Linked DNA regions of Botrimarina mediterranea. The protein of the gene in region 1 interacts with the protein of each later gene in a pairwise test. Links are inferred from orthologs where the notes say so. Each region holds a gene or a part of one and is shown on either strand. Other genes may lie near its edges. The genes, in order: gyrA and Spa11_RS00025.

Region 1 (7,841 bases):
ATGCGAGCTTCGGTTGTAACGAGCTGGACTTCGCCGTCGAGTCCTTCAACGGGATTGAACCGCCAAGCGCCATCGTCGAGTCTCACGAAGTGCTCTACGGCTGGAGCATCTTGTGAGACCAGGACGTACTCCCGCAGTGAGGGGAGGTTGCGATAGCTGGTGAACTTCTCGCCACTGCCGTAAGCCGCCGTCGTTTTGCTCAGGACCTCGAAGATAGCGTTTGGGTTGAGCAACGTATCGAAAATGCCGTCCTCGAACTCGGGGCCACCGCAGACCACACTTGCATCGGGATAGGTGTAGACACCGTTGGCGGCAATCTTGACCCGCATGTCAACGATATACGCTTCGCAGCGGCGGTCATGGAGCTCGTCGTGAAGGATGCTTGCTAGATTGAACACGATGAGGTTGTGTTCGCGCGAGGCGCCGCTCATCAGACGGATTTCGCCGTTGACGAGTTCATGCCGTTCCTCGCTCTCGCGCTCGAAGGCGAGGTACTCGGCAGCGGTCGATTTGGGGATGGGCTGGGTGCTCATCGCTACGTCCTCGGAAGTGGGTGCGTGCTTCCATCGTAGCACGATAGGCGCCCCGGGGGGTACGCTGCTCCGATGGCCCACGACGCCGCGACTTTCGACGTTCTCATCCTCGGACAAGGCCTTGCCGGCTCGACGCTGGCATGGCGGTTGGCGGAGCGGGGCCTCTCGGCAGCGGTGATCGATCGCGGCGGCGTTGACGGGGTCAGTCACCCCAGCGCGTCGCGCGTCGCCGCGGGTTTGATCACGCCGGTGACGGGCAAGCGGCTTGCGGTCGCCGACGAGTTTGACGAGCTGTGGCGTTCGGCTCAGGCGTTCTATTGCGGCGTTGAGAGTCGTTGCGGCGAGTCACTGCTTGAGGTCGCGCCCGCGGTGCGGGTCTTTGCCGACGCCGACGAGCGTCGCGCGTTTCTCGACCGGCTCGAATCGGGCAAGCTCGGTGGTCACGCCCGCCTTGCCGACGACAACGAACTGCCTCGCGACCTGGCGGCCGCGCATGGCGCCTTGGTGATGCCCGCTGCCGCTCGGCTGCGTGTCGCGGCGTACCTCGATACAACCCGGCAATGGCTCGAGGCCGAAGGCCGTTACACGGAGGCTAACGTCGATCCCGATAGCGACATCGAACACACTCCCGACGGCGTTGGCTTACCAAGGCTCGGCGTCTCGGCCAAGCGCCTCGTCCTCTGTCAGGGCTTTACGCCGTGTCCGCCACGGTGGCTGATGGGCGTGAAGTTTCGACCCGCCAAGGGAGAGGTCCTGACGATCGAGTCGCCGAGTTACTGTGAGCGTCGCGTCGTGCACCACGGCGTTTGGCTGGCGCCAGAAGACGCCGCTGCCGGGCGCTATCGAGTGGGATCGACAACCGAGTGGAGCCAACTCGATTCCGCGCCAACGGATGCCGGTAAGAGCGAACTACTCCAGCGGTTGGCCCAAGCCGGCGTCAGCTCCGCCCGCGTCGTGGAGCATCTCGCCGCCGTGCGACCCGCGACAATCGACCGCCAGCCGGCGCTCGGTTTCAGCAGCGAGGCGCCTGCCATCGGCTGGCTGAATGGCCTCGGCGCCAAGGGCTCGCTGGGGGCGCCGTTCTACGCCGACGAGATGGCGGACTGTGTCGTCGCTTCGCTTCGCTAAACCACCGCGAAAAGCGTCATGTGAGCCCCGCGACGTCAGTCCGGGGAGGAACGATCCGTTTCATTAGCAACAGGGGGCGCTACACTCCCCGGACTGACGTCGCGGGGCTCGCAAGTGACGGTTTCGGAAGTCGCGGTTTCAGGGAGTTTTGCACGGCTATTGGTCGCTGGGTTTCCGGCCCCAAAACGGGTAAACTGCGGGGCTCACCGAGACCCCGCTTCGGGACGCTTTCCGGCGCCCCGCCGGGGGCCCGAAAAAGCAGCAGCGACACGACCAAGGAACCCGCCGCGTGGCCGACGACGACCTGCCCAACGACGACACGCCCAACGAAGGGCAAGACGACGCCTTCATCCCGCCGTCCGATGGACTTCCGGGCGAAGGGCAGCCAAACGACGGCCCGCCCGAGGGCGGCCAGCCGGCGGGCATTCCCATGGCGGATCGCCAGCCCGGCTTCGACCCCGTGACCGAGGCGATCGCCCTGCGCCTCGTGGACCTGCCGATCGAGGACGAGCTCAAGCAGTCGTACCTGACGTACGCGATGAGCGTCATCGTCAGCCGCGCGCTGCCCGACGTGCGCGACGGGCTCAAGCCCTCGCAACGTCGCATCCTCGTGGCGATGAACGACCTGGGCCTCGGCCCGGGAGGCAGCACCAGCAAGTGCGCCGGTATCGTCGGCGAGACGATGAAGCGTTACCACCCGCACGGCGACGGCGCGATCTATCCGACGCTCACACGCATGGCGCAGTGGTGGTCGACGCGCAACTTGCTGATCGACCCGCAGGGGAACTTCGGTTCGCTCGCCGGCCTCCCCCCGGCGGCCATGCGTTATACCGAGGCGCGGTTGTCGAACGTCGCCGCGATGATGCTTGAGGACATCAAGCTCGACACGGTCGATTATATCCCGACCTACGACGAGAAGCAGACCGAGCCGACGGTGCTGCCGTCGAAGTTCCCCAACCTGATCGTCAACGGGTCGGGCGGCATCGCGGTGGGCATGGCCACCAGCATCCCGCCGCACAACCTGGGCGAGGTCTGCCGCGGCGTCATCGCGTTGCTCGAGAACCCCGAGATCACCGTCCTGGAGTTGATGGAGCACATCCCGGGGCCCGACTTCCCGACCGGCGGCGTCATCTGCGGCCGCAGCGCCATCCTCCGCGGCTACCAGACGGGCCGGAGCACGATCGTCCTCCGCGCGAAGGTGACGATCGAAGAGGACAAGAAGAAAAAGCGGATCATCGTCAACGAGCTGCCCTATCAGCAGACCCGCGACGCGATGGTCCTGAAGATCGCCTCGCTGGTGAACGATGGGAGGATCGCCGGCATCAGCGCCGTCAACGACGAGTCGGACCTGAACGAGCCCGCGCGGATCGCGATCGACATCAAGCGCGACGCCGACCCCGAAGTGGTGCTCAACCAGCTCTACAAGTTCTCGCCGCTGCAAGACTCGCAGAGCGTCATCTTCCTGGCGTTGGTGGACGGCAAGCCGCGGGTGCTGAACCTCAAGGAAATGCTGCAAGAGTTCGTCCGCCACCGCGTGACGGTGATCCGTCGGCGGACCCAGTTCCTCTTGTCGCGCGCCCGCAAGCGGAAGCACACGGTGCAGGGCCTGTTGCTAGCGCATGCGAACATCGACGAGGTGATCCGCGTCATCCGCGCCAGCAAGACGCAGCCCGAGGCGAAGATCGCCTTGATGCAGATCAAGACGCCCGGCGCCCTGCTCAAGCGCGCCCTGGGCGACGACGGTTACGGGCAGTTCCAGAGCGAGCGTGGCGTCGCCGAGGAGTACTCGCTCACGCCGGTGCAGGCCGACGCGATCCTCAAGATGACGCTCGGTCAGCTGGTGAACCTCGAGCAAGAGAAGCTCGCCGACGAGCACGCCCAACTGTTGATCGAGATCGGCGACTACCTCGACATCCTCGCCAACGAGTCCCGCATCTTCGGGATCATCCGCGCGGATATGGAGGAGCTGCTGCGGAGCCGGCTGATTGACGAGCGGCGCACGCGCATCGAGCGCGACGAGGCCGCCGACGTCGGCATGGAGGACCTGATCGAGGAAGAGACGATGGTCGTCTCGATCACCCACAACGGCTACGTCAAACGCACCGCGGCGAGCACCTACCAGGCGCAGAAGCGGGGCGGCAAGGGGATCAAGGGCGCGAAGACCGACGAGGACGATCCCATCGAGCACGTCTTCGTCACCAGCACGCACGACTACCTGATGTTCTTCACGAACCAGGGGCGGGTCTACTGGCAGAAGGTCTACAACCTGCCGGAGCTGGCGCGCGACGCGAAGGGCCGGGCGCTCGTGAACCTGCTCAGCCTGTCGGAGGGCGAGCGGATCGCCGGCTGCGTGGCGGTGCGCGACTTCAAGCTGCCCGACCACTACCTGATGATGGCGACTCGCAACGGCCTCGTGAAGAAGACCGACCTCGTTGCGTACAGCCGGCCGCAGAAGAACGGCATCATCGCCATCGCGCTCCGAGAGGGCGACGAGCTAGTGGCGGTCGAGATCGTCGAGAAGGGGGACGAGGTGCTGCTCGCCACCACCGAAGGCATGGCGATCCGCTTCAATGAGTCCGACGTCCGCTCGGTCGGCCGTCAGGCCTTCGGTGTGAAGGGGATCCGCTTCAAGAAGAAGGGGGACTCGCTCGTCGGCATGGTCGTCGCCGACCCCGACGCCACGCTCCTCACCGCCACCGAGAATGGCTACGGAAAGCGGACCCCCTTCGGCCCCAACGCGGCGCCGGGCGAAGTGACCGACACGGAAGAAAACGGCGAGAACGGCGACGACGGCGAAGCCCTCACCGCAACGGACGCCGCAACCACCGACAGCCCCTCTGCCGACGACGCGACCGCCGGCGTCGAGGCGTCGGACGACTCCACTTCCGACCGGAATTCCGGTTTGCGCTACCGCACGCAGAGCCGCGGCGGCGGCGGCGTCTTCGACATCAAGACCAGCGCGCGCAACGGCCGTGTGATCGGCGTGGCGAGCGTCACCGACGCCGACGAGCTGCTGCTGATGACCTCCCGCGGCAAGCTGCAACGCATCCGCGCGGCGGACGTCAGCACGATCAGCCGCAACACGCAGGGCGTGAAGATCATGACGCTCACCGAGGGCGACACGCTGATGGCGATCGTGCGGTTGCCGCTGGAGGAGACGGATGACGTGGAAGGCGAGGAGGTCGAGGGCTAAGACACGTTGACGGCGAGCCGGCGACGCAAGTCGTCGGAGGTGAAGTCGGCGCCCGCTTCCCTCCCACGACTCGCGTAATGGGCTCTCCCTCGGTCGTGACGAGTCTTGGCTAGACGATCGACTCTTTCTCGAAGGCTTCCTTCTCAAACGGGTTGTCGAGATACGCCCGGCCGCCGGCGAGCCAGACGACGATCGACGCGCCCACGTACGCCGGACCCATCAGCGGGCCCCAACGCTCGAACTGGCGGACGTGCACCAGCTCGTGGTGGTGGGCGAAGTCGAGGATCGCCTCGGTCTGGCCGATGACGGTGTGGCCGAGCGTAATCGCGCCGCAGTTCTCACCCAACGGCGAGTGACGCACGACCCAGCGGGTGAACCCGCCGTGGAACTCGGCGACGCCGTCGCGGACCCGCCCGCCGCCGCCGGTGGCCAGGCCGATGGCGCCGATCGTTAAGCCGATCGCCGAGTAGGGCGAGGCCCACAGCAAGACCGCGGTGCGACGGAGAGTCTTCATTCAAGCAGGCCAGAGCCAGGCGAACGCGGCGCCGGTCGCCAACGCGTAAGCCAGGCCGTCGAGTGTGTCGAGCAGGGATTTGCGACGGAACCAGATGATATGCGGCACGCCTGCGGCGACGTGGGTCAGCACGCCGGCCGTCGCCGTGAAGCGGAAGACGTCGACCAGCGACGTCTCTCGGTGAAGCCCGATGGTCGCCAAGTAGCCGATCGTCAGGGCGGCCGCGAAGAAGAAGGCCAGCGTCAGGCCGATGTTGGCGCCCATGTTCGGCTTGTGAGGCCAGTAGATGAGCATGCCCCGGCACTTCGCCGGGTCTTTGCACGACTCGATGTCGTCGGTGAGAACGTACTGCCCGTCCGGCTTGGCGCCGATGGCGTTCGCGGCTTCGTTGATTGGTGCGAACTCAAGGTGGCTCCATTCCGACCGATGATGCGGAAGCACGGTCCACGCCAAGGTGCTGAGGATATGCGTCGCCAACCCCGCAACAAGGATCGGCAGCCAAAGATCGGCCAGAGTGATGGGGGTCATGTCGCGGTCTCCGAAAAGGGAAGAAGGACGCCTCACTTTCAGATCGTAACCGAGAAGCCCCGTTCCGTTGGCGACCTCACGCAGCCGCGACGGTCGTTTGTCCCAGCCCTGTGGGCGGTCTAGGATCGGGCTTACGCGTCGGCCCCCTCGGATGGGGTCGCCATTTCTTCAAGGAATAACGCCCTCAGGAGCCCTCCGATGAGCACGCAGCCCGAGACGATCCCGACTTCCTCCACCAGCCGCCGGCAGTTTCTCGCCACCGGCGCCGCGACGGTCGCCGCTGGGGCGGCGCTCGCGATGGCGCCCGGTCGGGCCTTCGCTCAGCAGCCGGGGGCGTCGGGCTTCACGCTGCCGGAGTTGCCGTACGGGTACGACGCGTTGGAGCCGGTCATCGACAAGCAGACGATGACGATCCATCACACCAAGCACCACCAGGGCTACGTCGATAAGCTCAACGCCGCGCTCGAGGGACACGATGACCTCAAGGGGAAGAGCGTCGAAGAGCTGCTGTCGGACCTCGACGCGCTCCCCGAGTCGATCCGCACCGCGGTCCGCAACAACGGCGGCGGGCACGCCAACCACTCGCTCTTCTGGACCGTGATGCGTCCCGCCGGCGGCGCCACGAAGCCCAACGGTAAGCTCGCCACGGCGATCGACGCGACGTTCGGATCGCTCGACAAGTTCAAGGAGAAGTTCGCCTCCGCGGCTGGCGGGCAGTTCGGCAGCGGTTGGGCGTGGCTCGTGGCGGATGGCGGCAAGCTTGAGGTCCTCTCGACCCCCAACCAAGACTCGCCGATCTCGCAGGGCAAGCAGCCGATCCTCGGACTCGACGTGTGGGAGCACGCCTATTATCTGAAGTACCAGAACCGCCGGCCGGAGTACGTCGCCGAGTGGTGGAAGGTCGTCAACTGGGACGAGATTTCAAAGCGCGTTAGCTGAGTTCTCGCTAACTGCATTTCGATTGTGGGAGGGGTCTCCAGACCCCGATTACGGCATCTATGCCGTTGGGTGATGGTGCACGTAATCGGGGTCTGGAGACCCCTCCCACAGTCTTAATTCCTACAGTGCTCGTGCCTCGGCGGCGAGCGCCTCGGCGATCCAACCAACGACCCGGTCGGCGACGACCGGGTCGTTGGCGTTGGTAGCGGGCGCCTCAAGGTCGCACTCGTGCGGCACGCCGAGCGCCGTGAGTTTCATCCGCAGCCGATCGGCGCCGTCCCACCACGCATGGCCCACCGGGCAGCCGAACCATTGCCGCTTCGGCCAGCCGAGCGGATGGATGTGCAGCACGGCCGAGTCCTGCCGGCACTGCTCCGCATCGCGATAGCGCGCGGCAAGCATACGAACCGCCTCACGATCGACCTCAGCCGGTGGCGGCAGCCCCCGGCCGAGCAACTGGTGACAATCCACCGCCGGCTGCCAAGCCGCAACGACGGGCAGCTCCCGTGCGCGCTGGTAAGCCATCCGCAGCGCGCCATGCCCCCCGGCGCCGACGCCGGCAATCGCCACCGGGACGCCCCAGCGCTCGCGCGCCCACGGCAGGATCGTATTGAAGACGAGCGCCTCCGCCGACGGCCCCGCTTCGCCCTCGGCGAGCCGATCGGTCCACCAGCGATCGGCAGAGGTCGGCGCCACCACGGCGAGCCCGTGGCGGTCCAACGCCGCCGCCCACGCCGGCTCGTCGAGTGGCGACACGCCGTCCGCGTCGGTCAGCAGCACGACGGCGCCGACGACTGGAGTGGCGGGTTCGCGCCGCCAGCGATCGGTCTCATGGTTCCAGCCAAGTTCGTTCAGATTCACCATCGCTATGCATCGGAGCCGCGGTCGCGAGCCCTCGGAGAGCGCCGCCAACAAACATCCTATCCGGGTCGCGTCACTCCGGACGCTGACGCTGACGGCTCGCCTTCTGCGGTCGCGTCGCACAAGCTAGCCTCACAGTCTCCCC
Region 2 (7,595 bases), 5.7 Mb from region 1 along the record:
TGAGTCGTTGGCGCCGGGCGCAGCGGATCGCCTCGCCGGGGCGTTCGCGGACAGTGGCTACGACCTGCGTTGGCTGCACAAGACCATCCTGGCAACCGACGCCTACCAGCGAGAGAGTCGCCCCCGTCGCACGCCCGACGAGAAGCCCTTCACGGCCAGCGTCGCACAGCCGTTGCGTGGCGATCAGCTGTTGGACTCGTTGCTCGCTGCTCTGGAGGTTGACGAGAGCCGACTACGCGGTCTCGGCGGCGGCCGCGGCGGTTATGGGATCGCAACGCCACGGCTCGGCTTCAACGCCGCGTTCGGGTACGACCCGAGCGAGCCGCGCTCGACGATTCAGGCGACGATCCCGCAAGCCCTCGCCCGGATGAACACGCCGCAGCTCAACCTCGCCGTCCAAGCGCTGCCAATGACGGTCGTCGGCAGGCTTCAACGAGAGCATGGCAATGACGTCGAGGAGATCACCAGCGAGCTCTACCTGCGGACGCTGTCGCGCGAACCTACGGCGGAGGAGTTGGCGACGGTAAACGACTTCGCCGACGAAGCCACCTGGAGCGGCGCGGCGATGGAAGACCTGATGTGGGCGCTACTCAACTCCGCGGAGTTCGCGCACCGAAGGTAGGGTCGCTGTGCGGACCGTGGATTCGATGTTCCGTACGTTGTGGCAGACCATTGAGCAGTTGCAAACCTTTCACCACGGTCCGCACAGCGGACCCTACACCATGACCGCCTACCGCCGTTTCACTAACATCGGGCTCGATCGCCGCGGCGCCATCGCTTCGCGAAGAGACTTCTTGCGTAGCGCCGGCGCGACCGCGGCGGCGGGGTTGTTCACGAGTTGGACCGACCAAGTCAGCTGCGCGGCCGAGTCACTCCGTAAGCAAGGTAAGCGCTGCGTCCTCCTCTGGATGGAGGGCGGGCCGAGCCAGTTCGAGACGCTCGATCCCAAGCCCGGCACGTCGTCAGCCGGCGACGCGGGCGACATCGCCACCGTCGTCCCTGGCGTTCACCTCGCGGAGAACTTGCCGCATCTCGCCAAGCAGATGGGCGACCTCGCGGTGATCCGCTCGCTCACGAGCAAGGAAGGGAGCCACCCCCGCGCCCGCTACTTGATGCACCACGCCGCGCTGCCGATGGGGGGCGCGGATCTGCCGACGCTCGGCTCCAGCGTCGCCGAACGTCGCCGCGCCGCTGGTGACTACGAAGTGGCGAGCAACCTGCCGAGTTATGTCCGCGTCGGTCGCGTCGGCAACGCGGGGAACGCTGGCATGCTCGGCGTTGAGTACGACCCGCTCACCGTTGATGGCCCGACGCAACCACCACGCAACGCCCGACCCGCTTCCAGCGTCGCGCGCTTCGAACGGCGGCTAGGTCTTTTGCGCCGGCTCGAAAGCGACTTCGGCACTGGTTTCGGCGCTGTCGAGGGCGCCGACGTGGTCGCGAACCACCGCCAGCTCGTTGACGCCGCGAGCCAGATGATCCTCTCGCCCGAGATGCAGGCCTTCGACCTCGAGCGAGAGACCACCGCGATGCGGGCCAGCTACGGTGAGGGCCGCTTCGCCAACGGTTGTCTGCTCGCTCGGCGTCTGCTGGAGTCGGGCGTCACGTTCGTTGAGGTGACGCTCGGCGGCTGGGACACGCACGACGACAACCACGCCCGCACGCAAGAGTTGTGCGGGCAGTTCGACAAGCCGGCCGCCCGGCTGATCGCCGACCTCAAAGAGCGCGGCATGCTCGACTCGACGCTCGTCGTCTGGATGGGCGAGTTCGGCCGCACGCCGCGCATCAACGGCCGTGGCGGGCGCGACCATTATCCGAAGGCCTTCAGCGCGTGGCTCGCGGGCTGCGGCGTCCAAGGAGGTCAGGTGATCGGCGCCACCGACAAGAGCGGCGCCGAGGTTATCGACCGCCCCGTGTCGCCACAGGACCTGTTTCAGACGATCTACCACGCGCTGGATATCGACCCGTCGCACGAGAACACCACCAGCACGGGACGCCCGGTCAAGCTCGTCGATGGCGGCGCCGTCATCGATGGGCTCTTTGCTTAATCTGTTCTTGGATTCACCATGACGGACACAACGGCCTCTTTGCCGAGGCATCGTCGACCCGGAAGGCCGACCGTCGTGCTCGACGCGGTTATTTCTTCTCTGCCTGAAGAGGCGATCACGGCTCCGACGCGGGGGGGCCAATCCACAGCATCGGGTTGTGCGCCACCTCCCAGAGGTGGCCGTCGGGGTCGGCGAAGTAGCCCGAGTAGCCGCCCCAGAAGGCCCGCTGCCCCGCTTTGACGAGCGTCGCGCCGGCGGCGACCGCTTCGGTGAGAAGTTGATCGACTTCATCCTCCGAACCAACGTTGTGCGCCAGGGCGACGTCACGGAAACCGCTCCCCTTGGCGCTTACCTGTGCGTCTTCCGCTAACGCCTCGCGGCCGTAGAGTGAGAGCCACGTTCCGCGTAGAGAGAAGAACGCCACCTCATCGCCCGGAAAGTCGAGCCGCGGCAGCCCGAGAGCCGCATAGAACCGCGCCGACGCGGCCACGTCGCGCACGCCGAGCGTGATCAGGCTGATGCGGTCGTCCATCGGCGATCACAACCCCATATCGATGAAGCCGTTGTCCTGCAGCCGCGTCAGCAGGCGGGCCAGATCGACGGCCTTGGCGACCTCTAACTTGGCGAAGATCTTCTGCTTCCGCAACTCGACGCCACGTGTCGTCATGTCGAGCGATTCGCCGAGCTCGCGGCTGCTAGCGCCTAGAGCGGTTCGGCGGCAAATATCTTGGTCGCGCGCGTTGAGTTCGCGGAACTTCGCGTAGGCGATGGAGAGATCGGTTTGCTTGGCGACTTTCGTCCGGTCGTTGTGGATGCTGAGCCTCATAACGCCGAGGATCGCCAATCCCGGGGCATTGAGCGGCTTAAGCGAGGCGGCGTGAGCGACTACGTGATAGGTGGCGCCGTTAAGTCCCACGCCGGCGTTCTCGCAGATCACGTACGGCGAGCCGTCGAAGATCAAACTCTCGATCTTATCGGCGCGATCGGCAATGACGGGGTCAAGGAACGCCCGCTTGGTTCTGCCGATGGGTGAGGCGTTCGGCGAGAAGTGCTTTCGATGGGACGGATTGCTGTACACGAGCACGCCTTGGGCGTTGCTGATGTAGACGCACTCGGGGAGGCATTCCAGTTGGGGGAAGGACCAGTCGACCGCCTCGACGCACAGCTTTACATGCCGATAGACCTCGTCCGCCACTTGGCAGAGGGGGCGTCCGGTCGGCGTGAACGCACAGTCGTTCGTCGTCGCCTCGGAGTTGGCGCTGAGCGAGTCGCCCTGATTGGTGTCTGCGATCATGGGCTTATCGACTCTCTCACTTTCTACAAATGCCAACTCAGCGGGGGCAGGCCTGGAGGTCGCGATTATTGGTCAGGGCTAGTTCCGTAGAGCGCCACTGCCGACCGTCTAAGACGTTGGGCCGAATCCCCTCGATGTCGTCACACACGTTTGCGACGAGAACTCTCCGAGCGGCCACTTCTTTCTCACCGATCCGAGCTAGCTACAAGCCGAGGTCGAGGTAGCCGCGGTCCTGCAACCGCGTCAACAGCCTCGCCAAGTCAACCGCCTTTGCTACTCCCAGCTTGGAGAACGCCTTCTGCTTGCGAAGTTCGACACCTCGCGTCGTCATACTCAGGCGTTCGCCTAGTTCGCGGCTGCTGACGCCTAGGGCTGTCTGACGGCACAGCTCCTGGTCGCGGTCCGACAGCTCACGGAATCGCGCGCATGCCGTCGAAAGATCAAGCCGGCGGGTCGCTGCGTCGGTGTCGGTCTGCCGCTCCAAGCGGATGACCCCGAGGATCGCCAGGCCTGGGGCATTGAGTGATTGGAGTGACCGCTTGTGGGTCACCATCTTGTAGAGCAGGCCGTCAGGGCCCGTGTTGGTGTGCTCGCACTCACAGTACCGGCACCCGTCGAAGAGCAGGGCATCCTGCCTCTCACTGAGCGCCGCGCCGACCGCGTCGAGAAACGCGTTGGCGGTACGGCCGATCGGCGAACCGATCTGTGCGAAGAGCTGACGATGCGCCTTGTTGCTGTAGATGCAGACGCCGTCCGCGTTCTTGAGGAACACGCACTCGCTGTAATCCGATAAAGGTGAGAAGTCGTGATCGCCGCCCGATCCCAGTGCTTTGAGGATCTCTTCGATCTCGTCCGCTATCCGTGACAGGGGCCGCCCCGCCGCGAGTCCGACGTGAGTCGTGAGTTCGTCAGACGCCTCTAGACCTTCTTCGCGAAACAAACCTGCCGATTCCTGCATAGCTATCCATCGTGGACGAAGCCCCAAAGACGTCCGATACGCTGGCTAACGAACAGCAATGACCCTCCCATCTCCCCCACGTTTTGGGGGAGAAAGAGAGGAGAATCGCCGCTGCTCTTGGCTGGCAACACCCGGTTCTAACCACGTCATGAGGCCGCCGCAACACAAGGAAAAGCGAAGATGGCTTCGCATTAGGAACGCGGCGTGCCGCAAACCCCTACGGTATCGGGGTTTATCGCCTTCAATTCCCAAGAAATCAGACGAGGATTTCTATGTGGATTGCCGTAATTTCCTAAATTGCGGTCCTTTCTCAATACCAATTGTGTGCGGTCACTCACGCAATCGCTCGCGACGCGATCGATGGGGCTTCTACTCTCGCTCGGCAGTGGCCAATCCGGACGCTTATGATGCCGCCATCCCCGGGGGGGTCAAACGTCGAGATTCTTGACGTCCAAGGCGTGCTTCTGGATGAACTCGCGGCGCGGCTCGACTTGGTCGCCCATCAGCACCCGAAACAGTTCATCGGCCGCGGCGGCGTCTTCCATCGTCACCCGTAGCAGCGTCCGGGCGGCGGGGTCGAGGGTGGTGTCGCGGAGTTCCTCGGCGTTCATCTCGCCGAGCCCCTTGAAGCGGATGATCTGCAAACCCTTCTCACCCGCGGCGCGGATCGCGGCGGGCAGCCCACGCAGGTCGTCGAGCCCCGACTCGGATTCGCCCCGGCGGATCACAAACCGGCTCGTCTCCTCGCCGGTGCGCTCCTGCGGGATCAGCGCGTCGATCTCGAAGCCCATCGGCGACAATTCACCGAGGACGGTGTTGATCGTCCGTACCTCATGCAGCTCAACGACCCGCAGACGTTGCTTGACGGCGACTACTGCATCCGGGGCGTCGTTGGCCTCGCCGTTCTGGGCCGCCTCACCGTTTTGGGCCGCCTCGATGTCCTGGAGCGTGATCGCCGCGGCGCCGAACTCGACGACAATCTCGTCCGTCGAGGCGTGTTGCTTCTGGGCGATGAAGTCATCGACTTCTTGTCGTGACGTAAACCAATGCTCTTCCAGACCAAAGAAGACATGGTATACCGGCAGCTTGCCGGTCACGGGGTCTTGTCGCTCGGCGTGCATCTTCAGCGACACGCCACGGCGTTCGAGCTGGAGCAACGCATCTTCGAGCCCCGCCAAGTGCCGGACCAAGGCGCTCATGGCGTCCCCTTCGATACGAACGCCCTCGGCCGACTCGAGCACGCTGTCGCCGAGACCCAGATTGAGAAGCTCCATGCGCATCTCTTCCTCGGTCTGGACGTACCGCGCGGGGTTCTTGCCGCGACGGACGCGGAACAACGGCGGCTGGGCGACGTAGACGTGGCCACGGGCCACGAGGTCGTACATCTGGCGATAGAAGAACGTCAGCAGCAGCGTGCGGATGTGCGACCCGTCCACGTCGGCGTCGGTCATGATGACGACGCGGCCGTAGCGGCGTTTGCTGATGTCCTGCTCGGCGCCGATCCCCGCGCCGATGGCAGAGATCATGCTGCGGATCTCTTCGTTCGCAAGAACTTTGTCTTCGCGGCTCTTGTAGGCGTTGATGATCTTGCCTCGCAGCGGCAGGATCGCTTGGAACTCACGCCGCCGTCCGCCTTCGGCCGGACCGCCGGCCGAGTCGCCTTCCACGAGGTACAGCTCGCACTTATCGACCACCTTGCTGGAACAATCCCGCAGCTTGCCCGGCAGCGAACCGCCGCCCAGGGCGCCCTTCCGTTCGCGGATGAGCTGCCGCGCCTTGCGGGCCGATTCGCGAGCCTCGGCGGCGACCATCCCTTTGCGGAGAATCGCTTTGGCCGTCTTCGGGTTCTCTTCGAGGTGCTTCTGGAGGTACTCCCCGAACAGGGTGTTAACGATGCCTTCGACCTCGCCGTTGCCGAGCTTGGTCTTCGTCTGGCCCTCGAACTGCGGGTGCGGCACGCGGCACGAGATAACCGCGGTGAGCCCTTCGCGGAAGTCCTCACCGTTGGGGGTGAGGTCCTTGAACATCCCCTCTTTCTTGCCGTAGTTGTTCAGCGTCCGCGTCAACGCCGCGCGGAAGCCACTGAGGTGCGTGCCGCCCTCGTGCGTGTTGATGTTGTTGACGTAGGTGTGAACGTTTTCGGTGTACTCGCCGGAGTACTGCAGCGCGACTTCGAGCTCGACGCCGTCCTGCTCGCCCTGGAGGTAGAGCACCTCTGGGTGGACCTGCTCGCTGGCCCGGTTGAGGTGGACGACGAACTCGCGGATGCCGTCCTCGTACTGGAAAGTCTCCGAATCGTTGGTGCGGCCATCGGTGATGGTGATCCGCACGCCCTTATTGAGGAACGCCAACTCCTGTAACCGCTTCACCAGCGTCGCGTAGTTGTATTTCGTGACCTGGAAGATCTGCGGGTCGGCCTTGAACGTCGTCTTCGTGCCGCTCTTGTCGCTCTTGCCGATCCGCTTAATCGGCGCCTTGGGGATGCCGCGCTCGTACTCCTGGTGATGGACGCCGCCATCGCGGAAGACCTCGACGTCGGCCCATTCGGAGAGGAAGTTGACCACCGTCACACCGACGCCGTGCAAGCCGCCCGAGGTTTGGTAGGCGCCTTTGGTAAACTTGCCGCCGAACTTGAGGACCGTCATCACGCCTTCGAGCGTGCTGACCTCGCGATCGAACTGCTCGGAGAGCTGGGTGTGACGTTCAACGGGGATGCCGCGACCGTTGTCCTCGACCGTAACCGATTCGTCGGGGTTGATCGTGACCGACACGTCGGTCGCGAAGCCGGCCATCGCCTCGTCGATCGAGTTGTCGACAACCTCGTACACCAAGTGGTGCAGGCCACGCACCGTCGTGTCGCCGATATACATACTGGGCCGTTCGCGCACGTGCTCCAGGTCGGAGAGGTGCTCTAGGTCGCCTTCGCCGTATTCTTTATTGGACTCGATCGCCATGTTGTGTTTCGTTTAGCCGTTGGGGTGGCTGGGTTTCTCTTAGGAAGGAGATGAGGGGGGATGTTGGTGATAGGGGAGATATCGTGTCAGGTAATCCGTCCTACCTTGAATCGCAGCGCTGTGATCTTGGAGTCGGATAGCGCCGTTTGCGTGGCGGCGAGCAGGGCGGGTCGGTGGAAATTGATCTCTTGCATGACGACATGGTTGGCGACCATCACCTCTAGGACGCCCCGCTTGAGCGCGCCGGCCGCGGTCATGCCGGCGATCGCCGCATCGCCCAACACCTCGGCCGCCGCCTTCGCCCAGCCGTCCCGCACCCTGTCGGCGCCCTTCACTGCGGC

What was found.
Region 2: the proteins of gyrA (region 1) and Spa11_RS00025 interact in binary tests that used the Escherichia coli proteins (3 or more experiments, as listed by UniProt). The link is inferred for Botrimarina mediterranea from one-to-one orthologs.

The regions. Positions count from the first base shown.
Region 1 is NZ_CP036349.1:5,670,171-5,678,011, reverse strand. The notes cover bases 1,705-5,054. They hold gyrA (DNA gyrase subunit A), read left to right. Parts: upstream 1,705-2,091; coding sequence 2,092-4,854; downstream 4,855-5,054. Other genes in these bases: Spa11_RS21910 (hypothetical protein), read right to left, coding at 4,964-5,054. Also shown: Spa11_RS21925 (Uma2 family endonuclease), read right to left, coding at 1-533; Spa11_RS21920 (NAD(P)/FAD-dependent oxidoreductase), read left to right, coding at 606-1,661; more of Spa11_RS21910, read right to left, coding at 5,055-5,368; Spa11_RS21905 (hypothetical protein), read right to left, coding at 5,369-5,896; Spa11_RS21900 (superoxide dismutase), read left to right, coding at 6,194-6,835; Spa11_RS21895 (hypothetical protein), read right to left, coding at 6,956-7,699. UniProt on the Escherichia coli protein: A type II topoisomerase that negatively supercoils closed circular double-stranded (ds) DNA in an ATP-dependent manner to maintain chromosomes in an underwound state.
Region 2 is NZ_CP036349.1:3,004-10,598, reverse strand. What follows is about bases 4,492-7,595. They hold Spa11_RS00025 (DNA gyrase subunit B), read right to left. Parts: upstream 7,255-7,595; coding sequence 4,729-7,254; downstream 4,492-4,728. Other genes in these bases: Spa11_RS00020 (DciA family protein), read right to left, coding at 7,341-7,595. Outside these bases: Spa11_RS00050 (DUF1549 domain-containing protein), read left to right, coding at 1-622; Spa11_RS00045 (DUF1501 domain-containing protein), read left to right, coding at 648-2,048; Spa11_RS00040 (VOC family protein), read right to left, coding at 2,164-2,580; Spa11_RS00035 (response regulator transcription factor), read right to left, coding at 2,587-3,342; Spa11_RS00030 (response regulator transcription factor), read right to left, coding at 3,545-4,282. UniProt on the Escherichia coli protein: DNA gyrase negatively supercoils closed circular double-stranded DNA in an ATP-dependent manner to maintain chromosomes in an underwound state.